DNA from 3 places in the Rhizobium sp. BK619 genome. Region 1 is predicted to be linked to each of the others. Evidence: riboswitches for the same ligand, from Rfam matches in the RefSeq annotation. Region 1 holds a riboswitch; each other region holds the start of a gene.

What was found. A riboswitch is a leader RNA that binds a small molecule or an ion and turns the genes downstream of it on or off. The one in region 1 is predicted to bind cobalamin.
Region 2: it holds a riboswitch for cobalamin, as region 1 does, so the genes downstream of both, FHX14_RS14455 (CbtB-domain containing protein) here and bluB (5,6-dimethylbenzimidazole synthase) in region 1, are expected to answer to the same signal.
Region 3: it holds a riboswitch for cobalamin, as region 1 does, so the genes downstream of both, FHX14_RS24545 (ABC transporter substrate-binding protein) here and bluB (5,6-dimethylbenzimidazole synthase) in region 1, are expected to answer to the same signal.

What each region holds. Positions count from the first base shown of each region.
Region 1 is NZ_JACIBH010000005.1:210,751-217,111, reverse strand. It holds gene FHX14_RS11340 (hypothetical protein) at 1-366, opposite strand, end outside; gene FHX14_RS11335 (HAMP domain-containing methyl-accepting chemotaxis protein) at 428-2,302, opposite strand; gene FHX14_RS11330 (DHA2 family efflux MFS transporter permease subunit) at 2,501-3,907, opposite strand; cobalamin riboswitch at 4,079-4,265, shown strand; gene bluB (5,6-dimethylbenzimidazole synthase) at 4,307-4,996, shown strand; gene FHX14_RS11320 (DUF2865 domain-containing protein) at 5,018-6,109, opposite strand; gene FHX14_RS11315 (ribonuclease H) at 6,263-6,361, shown strand, end outside.
Region 2 is NZ_JACIBH010000007.1:25,966-32,326, reverse strand. It holds gene FHX14_RS14465 (bifunctional diguanylate cyclase/phosphodiesterase) at 1-668, opposite strand, end outside; gene FHX14_RS14460 (histidine phosphatase family protein) at 1,078-1,632, opposite strand; adenosylcobalamin (AdoCbl) riboswitch at 1,688-1,830, shown strand; gene FHX14_RS14455 (CbtB-domain containing protein) at 1,843-2,052, shown strand; gene FHX14_RS14450 (CbtA family protein) at 2,066-2,812, shown strand; gene FHX14_RS14445 (hypothetical protein) at 2,863-3,492, shown strand; gene FHX14_RS14440 (sulfite oxidase-like oxidoreductase) at 3,477-4,139, opposite strand; gene FHX14_RS14435 (sensor histidine kinase) at 4,251-6,125, shown strand; gene FHX14_RS14430 (sigma-54 dependent transcriptional regulator) at 6,122-6,361, shown strand, end outside.
Region 3 is NZ_JACIBH010000013.1:176,448-182,808, forward strand. It holds gene ilvB (biosynthetic-type acetolactate synthase large subunit) at 1-420, shown strand, start outside; gene FHX14_RS24535 (2'-5' RNA ligase family protein) at 519-1,049, opposite strand; gene blh (bifunctional sulfur transferase/dioxygenase Blh) at 1,549-2,829, shown strand; cobalamin riboswitch at 3,300-3,555, shown strand; gene FHX14_RS24545 (ABC transporter substrate-binding protein) at 3,728-4,744, shown strand; gene FHX14_RS24550 (iron ABC transporter permease) at 4,741-5,781, shown strand; gene FHX14_RS24555 (ABC transporter ATP-binding protein) at 5,778-6,361, shown strand, end outside.

The DNA of each region.
Region 1 (6,361 bases):
ATTCAGCCCCTTTGCATCCATGACGAAGATCTCGGCAATCTTGCCATTGGAGGCAGCCTTCTTTTCCTGAAGGAATTTCGACAGTGCATTGCCGAGCACGCCGTCGATCATGGAATGGTCAGAACCATCGACCTCAGCGCGCCACTTCTTGTCGAGGGCGTCGATATCGGCCTGGCCGAGATTGGCGTTTGCGGCATTCTGCGCCTTGATGGCTTCGATGACGACCGGATCGTTCAGCCAGGGCTTTATGTCGCTTGTCACGTAGTCGGAGATCGGGGCGAGTTTCGCATCCTGCGCCATGGATACGCCCATAGGCACGGCAACTGCGGTGCAGGCCAAAAGAAATGCGGTCACGACTTTCTTCATAACTGTTCCCTTCCCGATTTTGGGGTGTTGAGGATTGAAAGCTTATCGAGTGAAGTTGGCGTCAGAACTCTTCCCAGGCATCGGGAGAAGCGGCGACGGCGGTGTTGCCCGCATGGCGCTGCGAAAAGACTCTCTGTTCCGGGCGGGATTGACGAACGGGTTGAGTAGCTTTGGGCTGGCTGGCGGCGGAGGCTGCGACAGTGAACCTGCCGGCCGAATCCTGCAGAAGGCGTCCCTGTGTGCGCAGCTCCTGGCATGCCGCGTTGGTCTCTTCGACCATGGCCGCGTTCTGCTGTGTGGCCTGATCCATCTGATTGATGGCGCCATTGATTTCCTGCAGGCCGGTCGCCTGTTCGCGATAGGACTGGACGATCGAAGCAATGCTGTCGCTGATGCGGTTAATCTGCTCCTCGATCTTCAAGAGGGCATCGCCGGTTTCGTTCACAAGCCCGACGCCGGCTGCCACTTCCTGGCCGGAGACGCTGATCAGGTTCTTGATTTCCTTTGCCGCATTGGCGGACCGTTGGGCGAGTTCGCGCACTTCCTGCGCGACGACCGCAAACCCTTTGCCGGCTTCGCCGGCGCGCGCCGCCTCGACGCCGGCGTTCAGCGCCAGCAGGTTCGTCTGGAAGGCGATTTCATCGATGACGCCGATGATCCGGCCGATCTGGCTCGACGAGGTCTGGATCCGGTCCATCGCTCCGATCGCATCACGAACGACAGTCGCCGAGACATGGGCGCTGCGCTTTGTTTCTTCGACCAGCTTCCCGGCACTCTCGGCCCGTTGCGACGACGTTCTCACCGTGGTGGTCACCTCGTCCAGTGCGGCGGCGGTCTGTTCCAAGGCTGCTGCCTGTTGCTCGGTCCGCTTGGCGAGCTGATCGGCGGAGGAGGCCAGCTCGCTTGACCCGCCTTCAACGGCGACGGAAGCGGTCTTGATCTCGGTCAGCGCTGCTGCGACCGCTTCAACCATGCGGTTGAAATCCTGCCGCAGTTTATCGAATTCGGGGCCGAGATCGGCGAGGTGGATCGAGAAGTCGCCGGCGGCGAGCTTTTCCAATTCATTTGCGAGCGCTATCATGACCAGCCGCTGAGCGTTGCTGGCTTCCTCCGTCAAGGATGCGTTGCGCGCCCGTTCAGCGTCGAATGAGGCGCTCTGCTCGGCCGCGGCCTGCTCTCTTTCGACCTTGGCAATCGCCTCGTTGCGGAAAACTTCCAAGGCACGTGCGAGAAAACCGATCTCGTCGCCATTTTCCCTATAGGTGACGGGAGAGGCCAGATCGCCCTTCTGTAGCGCGCTGATCCGTTCGCTGAGTACCCGGAGGGGGCGGCCGACGAGGCTGCGCATGGCGAGAAGGAAGGCGACAACGGCGAGGGCGGTGATGACGAACTGCGTCAGCAGCGAAATCAGGACCTTCTGCTTGACTTCGGCAGCGATTTTTTCGACCGACCAGTTAGTGACGACGTAACCGGTCGCCTTGCCCGATTTATCCAGCGGAAGCGGCGCAATGATCGTGACGACGCCAGCAGATATTCCGCTGTCATCGATCGTCGTTTTCTCGGGCTTGGCGCTGAGGCTCTTTGCCAGATCGGCGGGTGCCGGCAAACCGCTGATGCCGTCGCGTGTCCACGTATCGACGGCAGCAGGTTCGGCGTTGAAGGCGGCAAACTGCACAAGATCAAGCGAGGGGTCGTCGCGATAGAGCGAATAGGCCTCGCGCACAGCATTCGCCTTGCCCCATTTCACGCCGCCGGCGGCCAGAGACGCAAACTGCTCCGCATCTTTGGACCAGTTGGCCTTGGCGCCATCGATCAACGCCTTGGTTTCGTACATCCAGGTGTAGGTGGCAAAGGCGGAGATGCCGCAAAGGTTGACGGTCACGATAATCGCCGCCAGCTTGGCTGTCAGAGGCATCGTCTTCAAAAATTGGAACATTCCGCGGGGCCTGGAATTGCGGCTCAGTCGGATCTGTTCCCGACCGGCGTATCAACACGGGCATCCACGCCGGCGGTCACATCACGAGCGCTCATGCCCATGTCCTGATAGCGACCCAAAACGCGCAGACGCAGTGTGTCTTTGATGTGTGAATAAATCATAAAGTAGAATGGGATACCGGAGCGGCGACCTGTCCGATTAAGGGCTGTTTTCCGCGATCGCCTCTTCAGGCTCGGGCTGGTGGTGCTTGCGGCGGCGCGTCGTCAATTCGGCGCCGGCATCGCGCGGCAGGCGCAGGAAGGTGATGCAGGCCAGAGCCGAAATCGCCGAGACGCTGAAAAAGGCGATGTGGAAATCCGCAACCAGCAGCCTGCCGCCATGAAGACTGCTCGAAATTTCGAGGATGCCGCCGGCGATCGCCACGCCCATCGCCATGGAGATACGCTGGGCAACGGCGTTGATCGCGGTCGCCTGGCTGCTGTCGGCATCATCGACATCGCCGAAGGCCATGGCGTTGACGCCCGAAAAGGCCATGGAGCGGAAAAGGCCGCCGATCAGCAGGCAGGCCATGATCAGCGGCAGCGGCGTTTCAGCGGTGAAGAAGCCGTTGAGGCCGAGGCAGATTGCCGCCAGCAAGGTGGTGATCGATATGACGGTACGGAAGCCGAAGGCATTGAAGGTGCGCGAGGCGGCAAATTTCGACCCCATGGAGCCGAGCGCGCTGACGAAGGTGACTGAGCCCGATTGCAGCGGCGTCAGGCCGAAGCCGAGCTGCAGCATCAGCGGCATCAGGAAGGGCAGGGCGCCGAGCCCCATGCGAAAATTCGAGGCGCCGAGGATCGCCGCCCGGAACATCGGGTAGCGGAACATTTTGGGATCGAGCAGCGGATAAGGCGCGCGGCGGGCATGCAGGAGATAGAGGAGGCCGGCAAGGATGCCGACGGCCACCGTGACATAGCCGTAGATGACGGGTACGGCCGGCAGGCTGATCACCGAAAGGCCGAAGACGAAGCCGGAAAAGCCGATGCCGCAAAGGAAGAAGCCCGGAAAATCCATCGGCCGCGGACTGCGCGGTTCGACCGTCGGCAGGAAACGCGTGACGAGGATGATGCCGAGCACGCCGATCGGGACATTGATCCAGAAGATCCAGTGCCAGCTGAGATAGGTGGTGAGGAAACCACCGATCGGCGGCCCCATGATCGGGCCGATCAGCGCGGGAATGGTGAGCCAGGCCATGGCATCGACGAGTTCGTGGCGCGGCGTTCCCCGAACCAGCAGCAGGCGGCTGACCGGCGTCATCATCGAGCCGCCGGCGCCCTGGATCAGGCGCGCGACGACGAAGGCCGCGATCGAATTGGAAAAGGCGCAGGCGACCGAGCCGATCATGAAGACGAAGATCGCCATGCGGAAGATGTTGCGTGCGCCGAAACGATCCGACATCCAGCCGCTGATCGGAATGAAGATCGCCAGCGCCACCAGATAGCTGGTGATGGCAAGCTTCAGCGCGATCGGCGAGGTGCCGATATCGGCGGCGATCGCCGGCAGGCTGGTGGCGATGACGGTCGAATCCATCTGTTCCATGAACAGGGCGACCGCAAGGATCATGGGTGTCAGGCGGGGCACGGGCAACCGGGGTGCAAAGAGGAATATTGCGGCGCAACGGGCGTCGGTTGGGATCGGTTCGTTTCTACGGCAGCGATGCGCGGCTGTCCACGCGATCGATGTCACATACGGGAGAATGCGGCATGAGGCCGCTTGCGGCAGGGCGGGTTTGCTGAAATAGATGCGCCGTCAGGTGCCCGCTTTTCAAGCGGGAGAATCGGGAATCCGGTGCAAGACCGGAACGTGCCCAACGCTGTAAGGCCGACGTATGCCGCTCATCATGCCACTGGCTTCCGCCGGGAAGGCTGCGGCAGACGGGTGACGCCAAGTCAGAAGACCGGCCTGGCAAGATAGACCCAACCCGCGCGGACGGCGGGCGGTTGCGTTGTTGGGGATTTGACGATGCGACCCTTTGATGAGGATGCCCTGTCTGCGGCGTCCGGTTTTTCCTCGGCCGAACGCGAGGCCGTTTATCATGCGATCATGACGCGGCGCGACGTTCGCAGCCAGTTCCTGCCCGAGCCCTTGCCCGACGACGTGGTGGAACGGCTGCTGACGGCCGCCCATCACGCACCCTCCGTCGGCTTCATGCAGCCGTGGAATTTCATCCTGGTGAAAAGTCAAACGGTGCGAGCCCGAATCCGGGATGCCTTTGCCAAGGCCAATGAGGAAGCGGCATTGATGTTTGAGGGCGAGCGGCGGCAGGCCTATCGGTCTCTCAAGCTCGAAGGCATCGTGGAGGCGCCGCTCGGCATCTGCGTGACCTGCGATCCTACCCGCGGCGGCAGCGTGGTGCTGGGGCGCACGCACAATCCGCGGATGGACAGCTATTCCACAGTCTGCGCCATTCAGAATCTCTGGCTGGCGGCCCGCGCCGAAGGGGTCGGCATTGGCTGGGTGAGCATCTTTCACGAAGCCGACTTGAAGACCATTCTCGGCATCCCCGAGCATATCGAGGTGGTTGCCTGGCTCTGCGCCGGTTTCGTCGACCGGCTCTATGACCAGCCGGAACTCTCGGTCAAAGGCTGGCGGCAGCGGCTGCCGCTCGAGGAACTCGTCTTCCACGATGGCTGGGGAAGGAGCGAGAGGTAGCGATCACTGCTGCTGTGGCTGCTACTGCTGCGGTTGGGGGCCAGGTGCGGCAGGATTGGCAAGGTCGATCGAGCCCTGGTCGCCGGCGAGGAATTGCGGGCCGACCTGGCGGACCTTGTTCTGCGTGGGGTCGTAGGGACGCTCCGGAATCGATGGCTGTGGCGCGGCGGCGGCGGCTGTATCCTTCACCGGCGGATTGGTGCGGATGGTGGTGATCGATCCCTGCTGCGGCGGCTGGCTTACCGCCTGCTTGCCGCGCATCTCGTCGTAATAGGCGGTGAGATTGCAGGCGCAGGCGTTTTTCTCGCCGGGCGCGCGGCTTTTGTAGGCGAAGGCGTTCTTCATGGCGCTGTAGGGCGTGCCGGTTGCGACCGAGATCATGTTCGAGGCTTCCGTGCTCGTCACGTCGCGATAGAATAGCTGGGTCTCGATGCCGGGGCACATCTTGGCGCAAGTCTGCGCATCGCGGCCGAAATCGACCGACGTGGCGTTCGAGCTGATCGGGAAGAAGCCGCCGTCGCAGCTGCGCACGCAGATGGTGCTGACCGGCGAGAGCATGTCGGCCCGCGGCAGACCGTAACGCGGATCGGCCTCCTGGCCGCCGCCGAGCGGTATGAAGGTATCGGAGCGCATCGCCTGTTCCTCGATGCTCGGGGCGGGGTCGTTGGCGCTGCGCTCGGAGGGTGCGTAGAAATTTTCGCTGTTGCAGCCGTTCTGGTCGAGCGCGGCCATCAGTTCGCGGCGGGCGTCATCGCCGCCGTTCCGGCCGGCCAGCTCGTTACGGCGGTCCTGGAGATAGCCGATATTGTCGATCATCCGGGTTTCGGCTTGCGAGAGCTCGGCGCAATAATCGGCATTTTCGCCGCCGATCACCACCATGCTGCCTGAGGTGCAGCCGTAACTGCGCAGGTCGTTGCGAACCTTGCGCAGCTCGAGGTTCTGCTCGGCCATGGCGCTGGAATATTGCCGGGCTTCCGGGCCGTTGCTATTGCCGATCGATCGCGGCAGGTCGGCGAGACGGCCGCGCAAATCCTCGCAGATCGCGCTGGTCTGCGCAGCGGCGGGCGCTGCGAAGGCGAGGAGGAGGGCAAGAGACAGGTTTCGGCGTTTCACGGCGTCGTCCCGGAATGAGCAAACGGTCGGTGGGGCGAATGCGACGTCACCTCGCCGCGCGTTTCCTCTTAATCTATTTCTCTTAATAAGCTCAAAGAAAATCCTAGCGTATTTACGCGATCTTATCCAGCAATCGCCCGAGACCCGGTGAAAATGACAGGCATTCGCGACGAGATCAGATCATCCGCACCGGCATCAGGCGTAGCGGAATCCCAGCAGGGGCTGCACGTCTTCGCGGACGGTTGTTATGAG
Region 2 (6,361 bases), on a different contig from region 1:
CAGCGGTCGTAGCCGACGCTGGCGCCGACTTCGACGGCAAAACCATCGATATGGATCGGCCGGGTGACCGCCTGGATCAACAATTTGGCAAAACGCTCCTCGCGCTGCGCCGTCAGGGCAAAGGCCACAATGATGAATTCGTCGCCGCCGAAGCGATAGACGCAATCGGCATTGCCGAGCGCGCAGATCCTTCTGGCAACCTCGATGAGCAGAATATCGCCGCCCTTGTGGCCGACGAGATCGTTGACTTTCTTGAAGCCGTCGAGATCGACGGAGAAAAGCGTGACGTTCTGGTCCCACTCCTCGATCTGGTCCTCGTCGTCCTTGATCGGCCGTGACAGGATCTTGCGTTCGAAGGCGTAGCGGTTCGGCAGCTTGGTCAGATGGTCGTGAGTTGCGGTCCAATCGGCCTTCGCCTGGGCGGCGGCGCGCAGTTCCGTTTCCTTGCGCAGGTCGGCAATGCGCAGCACCGAATAGATGAAGCTCATGGCGCCGGCGATGCCGAGAGCCAGAACGAGTTTGTCGGCACCATATTCGCCGAAACCGGTCATGAAGAAGACAAGGCTGTCGTCAAGCTGCAAAAGCGCGCCGAGGAGCCAGAGAGTTATCCCAAGCCCGACGATCGATACGCATTGCCTTCCGGCCCTGCTCTGGAAAAACACCGGCATATGGCCTTCTCCATCTCCACCCTATGCCGGACTATCATGGAAGTCTGAAATGTTCGTTGAAACCAGAAGGCGAATTTTTGGGGACAGCAGCCTGTTGCTGCACCGTCGAGAGACGGACGCGCTTCTCGTGACGCGGGGAAGGGAAAGAACGAAGGCGAGCGTGCTGGTGCATCGCTCGCCCTTTCTCGTGTTTCAGGCGGTGACCATCAACAGCGGAACGCTGACGATGAGACCGACCAGAACCGTGATTGTGGCGACACGCATTAAACGCAGGCGACGCGTGCGCTCCCCACTCCAATCATATGTCATGTCTTCCATCTCCTTGGGACAAGGAAGTAGTCCCGGCGAAACCGGGTTCAATAGAGATGACGCGATTTGCTTGTGTAAGGCTGGATAAGATGAGGGATCGCTAATGCGGGAAGCGCAGAGACCAGCGCCGTCCGTTGCTGGTCATGCGAATGACGGCGAGCGGCTCGATGTCGACGAGCCAGAAGGAGGAGGGCGGCGCCTGGAGCGCATGCGTGATCGCTGTCCGGATGACGGCGGCGTGGCTGACGGCGATCACATGGCCGCCGAGGGCGGTCTCATTGTCCATCCAGTTGGCGACGCGTGTTCGAAGATCAACAAGGCTCTCGCCGCCGTGCGGGACCGTTTCCGGGTTCGTCATCCAGGCCATGAGGTTCTCCGGCTCCTCGGCCTCGATCGCCGCGATCGACTTGCCGGCCCAGCGGCCATGATCGCAATCGCCAAGTGCAGGGTCTATGCGAGCTTGAAGGCCGAGCGCGTCGACAGTCTGGCGGGCACGCAAAGCCGGGCTTACGGCAATACGATCGGCGCGGGGCAGGGCGACCATCCTGCCGGCTTCCTCCGTTGCCTTGGCTTCCAGCGGTTCGTCGATCGGAAACAGGGCTTTGCGGCTCGCCGCCGTTGCACCATGGCAGATCCAGGTAAGGCGCATGTTCATACAGTAGGGCAGCCCTTGGCCGGCAGGTGAAGTATCGTTGACAGTGTCTTCGGCGTGCAGATATAACCGGGCTGTTGCGGGTTTGGAAGCCGGTGGAAATCCGGCGCGGTCGCGCCACTGTGACCAGCGTGTCGAAGGTTCTTCGCGCTGGAAGTCAGACCTTACCGCACAAGCACTCTTTCGACTGAACGCGTCATTCCGGAGGAATACATGTCTGACACCACTTTCGCGCCCGTCGCGGCACCGGCACCGATCCCAGTAGGAGAAATCCTGCCCTGGGCGATGTTCGGCGGCCTGCTGATGCTGATCGCCATCTATTTCGTCGGCACCGAGGAAGGCGCGACCGCGCTGTTCAACGGCATGTATGTGCACGAATTCGTGCATGACGCCCGCCACCTCCTCGGCTTTCCCTGCCACTAAGGGGGATACTGACATGGTCGGAAATCTTCTACTTCGCGGCATGCTCGCGGGGCTGATTGCTGGCATTCTGGTTTTTGCTTTCGCCCATATCTTCGGCGAGCCGCTGGTCGATGCGGCAATCGCCTTCGAGGAGGCGAGCGCCCAGGCGGCCGGCGAAGCTGCCGAACCTGAAATCGTCAGCCGGGCCACACAGGCCGGTCTTGGCCTTTTCACCGGTGTCATGGCCTACAGCGTTGCCGTCGGCGGTCTTTTCGCGCTCGCCTTCGCTTTCGTGCATGGCCGCGTCAGCAATCTTTCGGTGCGCGGCACCTCGGCGGTCATCGCCCTTGCCGCCTTCGTGGCGATCGTGCTCGTTCCCGCTTTCAAATATCCGGCCAACCCGCCGGCGGTCGGCAATGCCGATACGATCGGCGTCAGGACTGAGCTGTTCTTCCTGATGATCGTCGTTTCGCTCTCCGCCCTGATCGCCGCGGTGGCTCTGTCGCGCCGCCTCTCCCAGCGTTTCGGCCTCTGGAACGGCGCGATCATCGCCGGCATCGCCTATCTCGTCTTCATCGGCCTCGTGCTCTATCTGCTGCCGCCGATCAACGAGGTGCCGGAGAACTTCTCGGCCATGGTGCTCTGGCGTTTTCGGACGACAACGCTCGCCATGCATGCGATCCTCTGGGCAACACTTGGCCTTGCCTTCGGGGCGCTGGCGGAAAAGCGGCTTGCCGTGAAGGACGGGCAGCGGAGCCGGCCGGCGAGGGCCTTCCACTGAACGCATCGAGGGGCGCCGTTTTGCCGGCGCCTTTAGGTTTTCGGGCCACTATGAAAAGCTGCAGAACCATAACACTCCTGTCGACGGCTTTTGCCGCCGGTTTCTTTTGCCTGCCTGCTGAAAACGCCCTTGCGCATGGCCGCAGCGACGGCGGCAGCCATGCCGGCCTCGATATCCCTGAAATCTCGCATGGAGAGATGGCGGTGATTTCAGACTATCGCGGCCGAATTATCGACCTGGCGTCCCGCGCGGTCGATACGAACGAGCCGTTCCGGCGCATTCTGAACTATGCCGAAATCCAGTATTCCTACTGTCTCTGGGGCCGGATGCCGGGCAGCGTGGGCGACGAGGAGAGCCCATTCAACGAATGCGCCCATGCCTATCTGGCGGCGGCCAAGGCGGTCTTGCTCTCGATGCGCGAGATGCCGGGGGAGGCCGTTGCGGCTGATGAAATCATTTCCGCGGTCGATGCCGACATGGTGCGGCGCAGCCTGGCGCTCATCACCTGCCGGTTCAGCGGCGAGGCCTTCAACACCGCCGATGTCGTCAAACCACGCTGGAATAAGGTGCCGTTTCATCTAGCCAGCATGGCGTCGCTGACGGGGCTTGCCGCTCTGTTCGCGCTTGTGGTGTTTGCACTTCGCCACGGTCTGCGGCCGACGGCTCAATCGTCGGAATAGCGCTGCTCGCGCCACGGATCGCCATACATGTGGTAGCCGTTCTTTTCCCAGAAGCCGGCTTCGTCGTCCGGCATCAGCTCGATGCGGCGCAGCCACTTGGCGCTTTTCCAGAAATAAAGATGCGGCACGACGAGTCGCATCGGGCCGCCGTGATCCGGCGTCAGCGGTTGGCCTTCCCAGGATGTCACAAGGATTGCGTCCTCGGCGGCGAAATCGGCAAGCGGCAGGTTGGTGGTATAGCCGTCATAACTCGTCAGCATGACGTAACCGGCTTGCGGCTTCGGCATGGCGAGATCGAGCAGATCGCGGGTCGAAACACCCTTCCATCTATTGTCGTAGCGCGACCAGGTGGTGACGCAGTGGATATCGCTGACCTTGGTGCTCTGCTCGATCGCCTGGAAGTCGGCCCAGCTGAGGCTGAGCGGCGTTTCGACGAGGCCGCCCACATCGAGCCGCCAGCTATCGGTGGAGATGGCGGGCTGCTGGCCAAGATCGAGCACCGGCCAGTTCTTGACGAGGTGCTGGCCGGGCGGCAGGCGCTCGGTTTCAGGGCGGGCGATGCGGCCGGTCAGGAACTTGCCCTCAGCCGCCCAGCGCCGCTTGGAGCTGGTAAGCTTGCTGTCGGCGGGCGTGTTGTCGTCGCTCATGAGCGGAGCCTCCTTGCGATGCCGCAATAGGACATTCGGCCTGCCGGGTGTCAAGTTTCGGCAGGCTCTTGGAAATCCCTTTCGGCGTCACTAAACTTGAGACTGTCGGGTATGCCTCGCTGGGGAGTGGAGGCGGAAAGGGAGGAGCCGGACCTGTCTTCGAGATATCACGCGATAGCGGCGTTGTTGGTGGTGCCGCTGATCATCTTCGCCTTCTTCACTTATGGAAGCGCGATCGCGACGCGCGCCTATATGGGGGAGGCATCGGCGCAGGCGGGAACGGCGCTGCGCCTTGCCGTCTCGGCGCTCAGCGGCCATCTCAACCGCTACGAGGCGCTGCCGGCGCTGATTGCCGATCACGACGACATCAAGGAACTGGTGAGCGCGCCCGACGACACAGCCTTGCGCGATGCGGCCAATCTCTATCTCAAGGAGATCAACGGGCTGCTGAAATCCTCCGATATTTATGTGGTCAAGCCGGATGGAGAGACGATCGCGGCCAGCAATTACGACGGACCGGGAAGCTTCGTCGGACAGAATTTCAGCTATCGGCCGTATTTCCAGGATGCGATCGAAGGCCGCCAGGCGCGGTTCTACGCGCTCGGCACCACCTCGCTGAAGCGCGGCTATTATTTCGCTGCGCCGATCCGGACCGGCGCGGATATTCGCGGCGTCATCGTCTTCAAGGTCGATATCGACATGATCGAATCCTCCTGGGGCGGCGGCGAATACAAGATCTTCGTCTCCGATCCGGAAGGCATCATCTTCATGTCCGGCAGCCCGGAATGGCTTTACGGCGCAATCCTGCCGCTGACGGCCGACCGCATCGCACGCACGGAAGCATCGCGGCGCTATGCCAATGCCAGGCTGACAGAGTTGCCGGTGACGCGCCAGCGCTTCGAGCCGCATGAACTGATGACGCTCGCCGGCGAGCGGGGCTCGAGCGAATATCTGGTACTTTCGCACTACATGCCGGCCGAGGACTGGACGGTGAACGTGCTGATGGAGACCAGTTCCATCCGCACCCAGGCGCGCACCGCGCTGGCGGCAGTCTTTCTTATCCTCTGCATTGCCGGGCTCGCGGTCGCGGTTCTGCGCCAGCGACGGGCGCGGCTTACTGAGCGCATGCAGCTGCAAACGGAGGCCCGAAACGAGCTGGAGCGGCGTGTCGAAGAGCGCACGGCCGATCTTGCCCGTGTCAACAGCCGGATCGAAGAGGAAATATCAGAACGTCGCCTGACCGAGCAGCAGCTCCGTCAGACTCAGGCCGATCTCATTCAGGCCGGCAAGCTTGCCGGCCTCGGGCAGATGTCGGCTGCTCTTTCGCATGAGTTCAATCAGCCGCTCGCCGCCGCCAAGACCTATACGGACAGCGCCTCCGTTCTTATCGATCGCGGCCGGACGGAGGAGGCGCGGGACAATATCCGGCGGATCGGCGGGCTGATCGACCGCATGGCCGCGATCAGCCGGCACCTGCGCAATTTCGCCCGCAAACCGAATGAGAAGCTCGGCTCTGTTTCTCTCGATGAAGCGATGCATGACACGCTCGAGATCATCGCCTGGCGGCTGAAGGCGGCCGATGCCGAGCTCCGGCTTGATCTGGGAACCCGGCCGCCAGTGGTGCGTGCGGGTTCGGTGCGTCTGCAGCAGGTGCTGGTGAATGTGATTTCCAATGCGGCCGACGCGGCGGAAGGGTTGGAGGACAGACGGATCGAGGTTTCGGCCTTCGAGGAGGCGGGCAAGGTGGTGCTGACAGTGCGGGACCATGGGCCGGGCGTGCCGGCGGCGATTGCCGAGCGTATCTTCGATCCCTTCTTCACGACCAAGGGTGTGGGCAAGGGGCTCGGTCTCGGGCTGTCGATCTCCTACAATATCATCAAGGATTTCGGCGGCAGCCTTTCCGCGGCCAATCATCCGGAAGGGGGCGCGGTGTTCCGTATCGAGCTGCAATCGGCGGCGGGGCTGATGCCGGAGGCGGCGGAATGAACGATGCGAAGATCCTGCTGGTCGACGACGAGGAGGAATTGCGCCGCTCGACGGCGCAGGCGCTGGAGCTGTCCGGCTTTAGCGTCGAGACCTTTTCGAACGGCGATCATGTATTGGAATTGATCGGCTACAGTTTTCCCGGCGTCGTCGTCAGCGATATCCGCATGCCCGGCATGGACGGCATGACGCTGATGCAGAAGATCCGCGAACTCGACCCGGAAGTGCCGGTCATTCTG
Region 3 (6,361 bases), on a different contig from region 1:
CTCGGCGTGCAGATCGCCAATCCCGGCAGCCTCGACATAGCCGGCGATGCCTCCGTGCAGATGACCATGAAGGAAATGTCGGCCGCCGTGCAGCACAACGCGCCGATCAAGATCTTCATTCTCAATAATGGCGATCAGGGAGCGGTTCGGCAGCACGGAAATCCGGATTTCGTGAAACTGGCGGAAGCCTATGGCGGACACGGCATTCGCTGTGAGAGGCCGGCCGAACTCGACGATGCGATCCTGGAGATGATCGAGGTGAACATGCCCGTTCTGTTCGATTGCCGCGTCGCCGCACTCGCCGATCGCCTGCCGACGATCGGGGCGGGCCGGGCGCGCAAGGAGATGCTGCTGTCCGGCGACGTTGGCGTCGCGCAGTTTGCCGCGTCAGCCGATGCTGATGGGGAGTGGCGCGTCTAGCGGCTTTGGAGCATGGTTTGAGGATGTCAGTCGCAGCGGTGGATTCTGCGACTGGCGTCGAACCATCAGGCCGACAATGTAGCCTTGCGCCGGCAGCATCATCGCTGCGCCAACCTGATCTCGCTCAATATCTCAACAGGCGGAAACCGGACACAATCGGCGGCGTCGAAATTTACCGAGAACTGCATGCTGTTTTCGTTCGCCCATTTGATCGCGGCCGCTGATTTCGCCTTCGGCACTTTCGCTGCAATGGTGCAGTGGGGCGCCCAATTGCCGGGTCGATAGTGCTCATGACAGAAGGTAGGATCAATCTTTCGATGGAGAGCCGCGTGCAGTTGGAGAAGAGCGCCGTCTGGGATCGGGCGCGCCCAGAGAACGAGAAAGTCGTTCTGAAAATAGCCGATGCCCGAAAAGGCTACGGTCACGGTGGGGCGCGTCCAGAAAATACCTTCGAGCGCCTCGCCCAATCGATCTGCATCAAACGCCTGATAAACTGCGAGGGTGAGGTGCGGAGGATAATTCAAAGCCCGCATCGAAGCCGTCTCTTCGAATGCCGCTGCTTGATCCCAGAGTTTGAAAACCGGCGATGCGGTCTCGTTCAGACATTTGAGGCTGATCCCGTAAGGCATTTGCGAGCGTTATCCAGTCCATCGCGCCTGGACCTTAGGCCGATATCGTTGCCGATGTCGAGCGGCCAGGAAGGAGCATGGCGGCGGCCGGCATTGCTGAATATCGGGCTGGCGCAAGGGATAATGGTGCTCCTCCTTGCAACGCGGGCTCAAGGCCCAACCAACCGTTCGAGCGAAGACATGGCGACGGAATGCTCGCTGAGGTGCGAGTTAAAAACCCAGGGATGACACGCATCCCCGCCGCACAGCCGCATTATACAGCAACGGCAACGTATAAGGATGAGGCTCTTTTGGACGTTGGCGTCTGTCGACCCGATGCCTGATCCCCTCATGCTCTATTCCCGCGCCATCGCCTGCCAGGCGGCAGGCGGGCTGGCGAAGGCACGGTTGCAGGCGCGGGGAGCGGCGCCAAGCGACTATTCTTGCGCTCGGCAATATACTTGTGAGATTGTACCGATATACATGCGATACTGCCGATGCAGGCAGCGCGGGGGCTTCGATGACATCCGTAAGGGTCAATGAGCTGATATCGGTGGCGGGGCAGCCCGATGCCGCCGGTTTTGCTGCTTTTGCGGCAGACGGTTTTGCGGGCGTCATCAATGCCCGGCCGGATGGCGAGGAGCCGGGGCAGCCGGGCGATGCGGCGGAAAAGGCTTCCGCCGCCGCCGCGGGGCTCGCCTACAGCTTCGTGCCGGTGAAAGGGCCCGAGATTACCGAGGCCGATATCCGCGCCTTCCAGAGGGCGATGATGCAAGCGAAGGGGCCGGTCGTCGCTCATTGCAAGAGCGGCACACGGGCACTGACGCTCTATACGCTGGGAGAGGTGCTCGACGGGCGGATGCAGTCCGGGGACGTCGAGGCCTTCGGTCAAAACCTCGGCTTCGATCTTGCCGGCGCACGCCGCTGGCTGGAAAAGCGGGCAGGGCAGGCGGCTGTCGTGAAGGCCTTCTTCGAACCCCGCACCTGCAGTGTGCAATATGTCGTTTCGGACCCGGTAACGAAACGCTGCGCCATCATTGATCCGGTGCTCGATTTCGACGAGATGTCGGGTGCGACGGGAACGACCAATGCCGACGCCATCCTCGCGCATATCGACAGCGAAGGGTTGACGGTCGAGTGGATCCTCGACACGCATCCACATGCCGATCATTTCTCCGCCGCGCACTACCTCAAAGGAAAGACCGGCGCGCCGACGGCGATCGGCGCCCATGTCACCGAGGTCCAGCTGCTCTGGAAGGAGATCTACAACTGGCCGGCACTCGAAACCGACGGCTCGCAATGGGACCGGCTGTTTGCCGAGGGCGACACTTTCGAGATCGGCGGGCTTAAAGCCCGTGTGATGTTCTCGCCCGGCCATACGCTTGCCTCGGTAACCTATGTGATCGGTGACGCCGCCTTCGTGCACGACACCGTATTTACGCCGGATTCCGGCACGGCGCGCACGGATTTTCCCGGCGGCAGCGCCAGCGCCCTCTGGCACTCGATCCAGGCCATCCTGTCGCTGCCCGAGGAGACCCGGCTCTTTTCCGGCCACGACTATCAGCCTGGCGGTCGCCATCCCCGCTGGGAAAGCACGGTGACCGCCCAGAAGGGCGCCAATCCGCATATATCGGGCATCGATGAGGCCGGCTTTGTGGCGCTGCGCCAGGCGCGAGACCGTACGCTGCCGAAACCGAAGCTGATGCTGCACGCGCTGCAGGTGAATATTCGGGGAGGCAGATTGCCGGAGCCGGAGGGAAATGGGCGGCGGTATCTGAAGATCCCGCTGGATGCGTTGTAGGAACGCAGGGAGCAGCGCTGCGGCACGTGCTTCGAGGCTTCGCCCTCCCGGGCTGCGCACCTCAGCATGAGGGACGTTGGCGGATGCCGCGCCCTCATGGCCAGCTTTGAGGGATGCAGCGGCGGCGCCCAAGAGAGCCTCATCCTGAGGTGTGTAGGCCATTGGCCGAAGCCTCGAAGGACGAGGCGGGTGCTCCATTTGCAGAGCTGGATGCGTCTGTAGCAAGGAGCAGCGTTGCGGCGTGCTTCGAGGCTTCGCCCTCTCGGGCTGCGCACCTCAGCATGAGGGACGTTGGCGGATGCCGCGCCCCGGAACGGGAGAAAGCGGCGCCAACGCTGAAGAGAGCCTTATCCTGAGGAGGCGAGGATGCTGGCATCACGCCGGCCACCAGCCCTCCCACGTTCCATCTCCATTTTTCACCCACCCAAACTCAATCCTCCGCAATAATCATTGACGTCGCGCGGGCCGGCAACGTAACTGGGGGCGACGGTTCCCTGAAGATGACTCCAAGGGGATTAATAGGGAACACGGTGAGGACGACCCAGTAGGGACCGAGACCGTGGCTGCCCCCGCAACTGTATGCGGATTGTCGATCATCTCAGAAGTGGCCAGCGACTGGCCATCTCTGAAGGGCTGATAGCCTCGCCACTGCGATATATCGCGGGAAGGCGGATGAAAGACGGATATCCGCAAGCCAGGAGACCTGCCGTCAATCACGATCCAATCAACCGGGCGGGGATGCCCGGATAAGGAACAGACATGATTGACCTTCTGAACCTTCGCCGAATTCCGGCATGCATCCGTCTCGATTGGGCCTCCTGCGGCTAGCGCGCGCGTCAGCGTGTCTTCGGCCGCGCGTGCGGCATAACCGTGCTTTTTCCCTTCAATCGAGGTTTCCATGCGCCAGATTCTCGCAACCATGACATTTGCCTTCGGGCTGATCGGCCTTGCGGCACCGAGCCTTGCCGCCACCCATTATCCTTTGACCATCACCAATTGCGGTGAGCAGGTGACTTTCCAGAAAGCGCCGTCGAAGATCGTTTCGATCGGCCAGGGCATGACCGAAATTCTTTTCTCGCTCGGCCTTGCCGACAAGATCGCCGGCACGGCCGTCTGGGTCGGTCCCGTCCTGCCGCAATATGCCGGGGCCAACAGCAAGATAAAGCGTCTCGCCGACAATGATCCGAGCTTCGAATCCGTCGTCGGACAGGAGCCCGACCTGGTGGCGGCCGAGTTCGAATGGCATGTCGGCGCACAGGGCTCCGTCGGCAAGCGGGAGCAGTTCCAGGATCTCGGGATCAATACCTATCTCGCGCCGGCCGATTGCGTCGCCAAGGTCAACACCGATGGCGGCGACGGTGTGCGCAAGGAGCTGTTCACGATGGAGCTGGTCTACCGTGAGATCGCCGAGCTCTCGGAGATCTTCGACGTGAAGGAGCGCGGCGATGCGCTGATTTCCAAGTTGAAGAAGCGCGAGGCGGATGCCGTCGCATCGATATCCGGCGCATCGGGCAAGAACCTGCCTATCGTCTTCTGGTTCTCCAGCAAGGAAGTCAACGGCGATGCCTTCATCGCCGGCAAGAACAGCGCGCCTGCCTATATCCTGAAGGCGATCGGCGCCAGGAATGTCGTCACGACCGAAGAGGAATGGCCGCTGGTCGGCTGGGAAACCATCGCCCAGGCGAACCCGGCCGTCATCGTGCTCGCCACCATGGACCGGCGCCGCTACGCCGCCGACGATCCGAAGGTCAAGATCGATTTTCTCGAGAACGACCCCGTGACCAAGGAACTCGATGCCGTCAGGAACAAGCACTTCGTGATGATGGACGCGCAATCGATGAACCCGACGATCCGCACGATCGACGGCATCGAGACCTTGGCGAACGGCATCAAATCCTTCGGCCTGTCGCAGTGAAGGCAGTGTCGGTCAGGCAACAAGGATGGTGGGCGCTTGCCGCGCTCACCATTTCAGCCCTTCTCCTTCTCGGACTGATGATCAGCCTTGCCGTTTCGATCGGCGAGATCGCGATCCCGCTGGCGACGACGGCGGAGGCGGTCTCCAACCGGCTGTTCGGCACGCAGTTCGAGCTCAGCCGCATCCACCAGGGCATCGTCTGGGATTATCGCTTGAGCCGGGCGCTGGTTGCAGCCAGCGCCGGCGCGTCGCTCTCGCTCTGCGGCGCCGTGCTGCAGGCGCTGCTGCGCAATCCACTGGCCGAACCCTATGTACTCGGCATCTCCGCCGGCGCCTCGACCGGAGCCGTCTGCGTGATGATCCTCGGCCTCGGCTACGGTGTTTTCGGCCTGTCCGGCGGCGCCTTTATCGGCGCGGTCATCGCCTTTCTGCTGGTCGGCTTCCTGGCGACGGGTGTGGGGGGAACCGGCGAGCGCATCATCCTGTGCGGCGTCGCCGGCTCGCAGCTCTTCAATGCGCTGACCTCCTACATCGTGACGACATCGGCGAATGCCGAGCAGGCGCGCGGCATCCTGTTCTGGCTTCTGGGGTCGCTCAGCGGTGTGCGCTGGCCGGATGTCTATCTCTCGGTGCCGATCGCGCTCACAGGTTTCGTCATCTGCATGGCCCATGTCAGGGCGCTCGACGCCTTCGCCTTCGGCACGGATGCAGCCGCCTCGCTCGGCATTGCCGTGCGCCGCGTCCAGATCCTGCTGTTCGGCCTGACGGCGGCGATGACGGCAAGCGTCGTCAGCGTGGTGGGCTCGATCGGCTTCGTCGGCCTGGTCATTCCGCATGCCGCCCGCTTCCTCGTCGGGCCGGGCCATCGGCGGCTGCTGCCGGCAACGGCGCTCGGCGGCGCGATCTACATGGTCGGCGCCGATATCGTCTCGCGCATCATCATCCCGCAGCAGGTCTTGCCGATCGGCGTCGTCACGGCGCTCTTCGGCGCACCGGCCTTCGCCGTCATCCTCTATCGCGTGCGGAGGAGCGCATGAGCATTACCATCGACGCGGTGAGTTTCGCCGCCGGCGATACGGTCATCGTCAACGGCGTCAGCCTGACGGTGACAAAGGGCAAGGTTCTCGGTCTGCTCGGGCCGAATGGGTCCGGCAAATCGAGCCTGCTGAGGCTGATCTGCCGGCTGCGCAAGGTCCGCAGCGGCGTCATCCGGCTGGGCGACGACGATATCGCTTCGCTGTCGCGCGCAGCCCTTGCCCGACGCATCGCTTTCGTCGAGCAGCAGTCGACGACCGATACGCAGCTGACCGTGCGCGACGTGGTGCGGCTCGGCCGCACGCCGCATCGCGGGTTGCTTGCGCCCTTCGGCGCGGAGGACGATGCCGCCGTCGAGGAAGCGCTGGTGCGAGTCGACATGCAGGCGAGGGCGGGCCAGCTCTGGCAGACGCTGTCGGGCGGCGAGCGCCAGCGTGTCCATATTGCGCGATCGCTGGCGCAGACGCCGAGCGAGCTGCTGCTCGACGAGCCGACCAACCATCTCGATATCCAGCACCAGCTCGACATTCTCCAACTGATCTCGAAGCTCGGCATCACCTGCATCGTCGCGCTGCACGATCT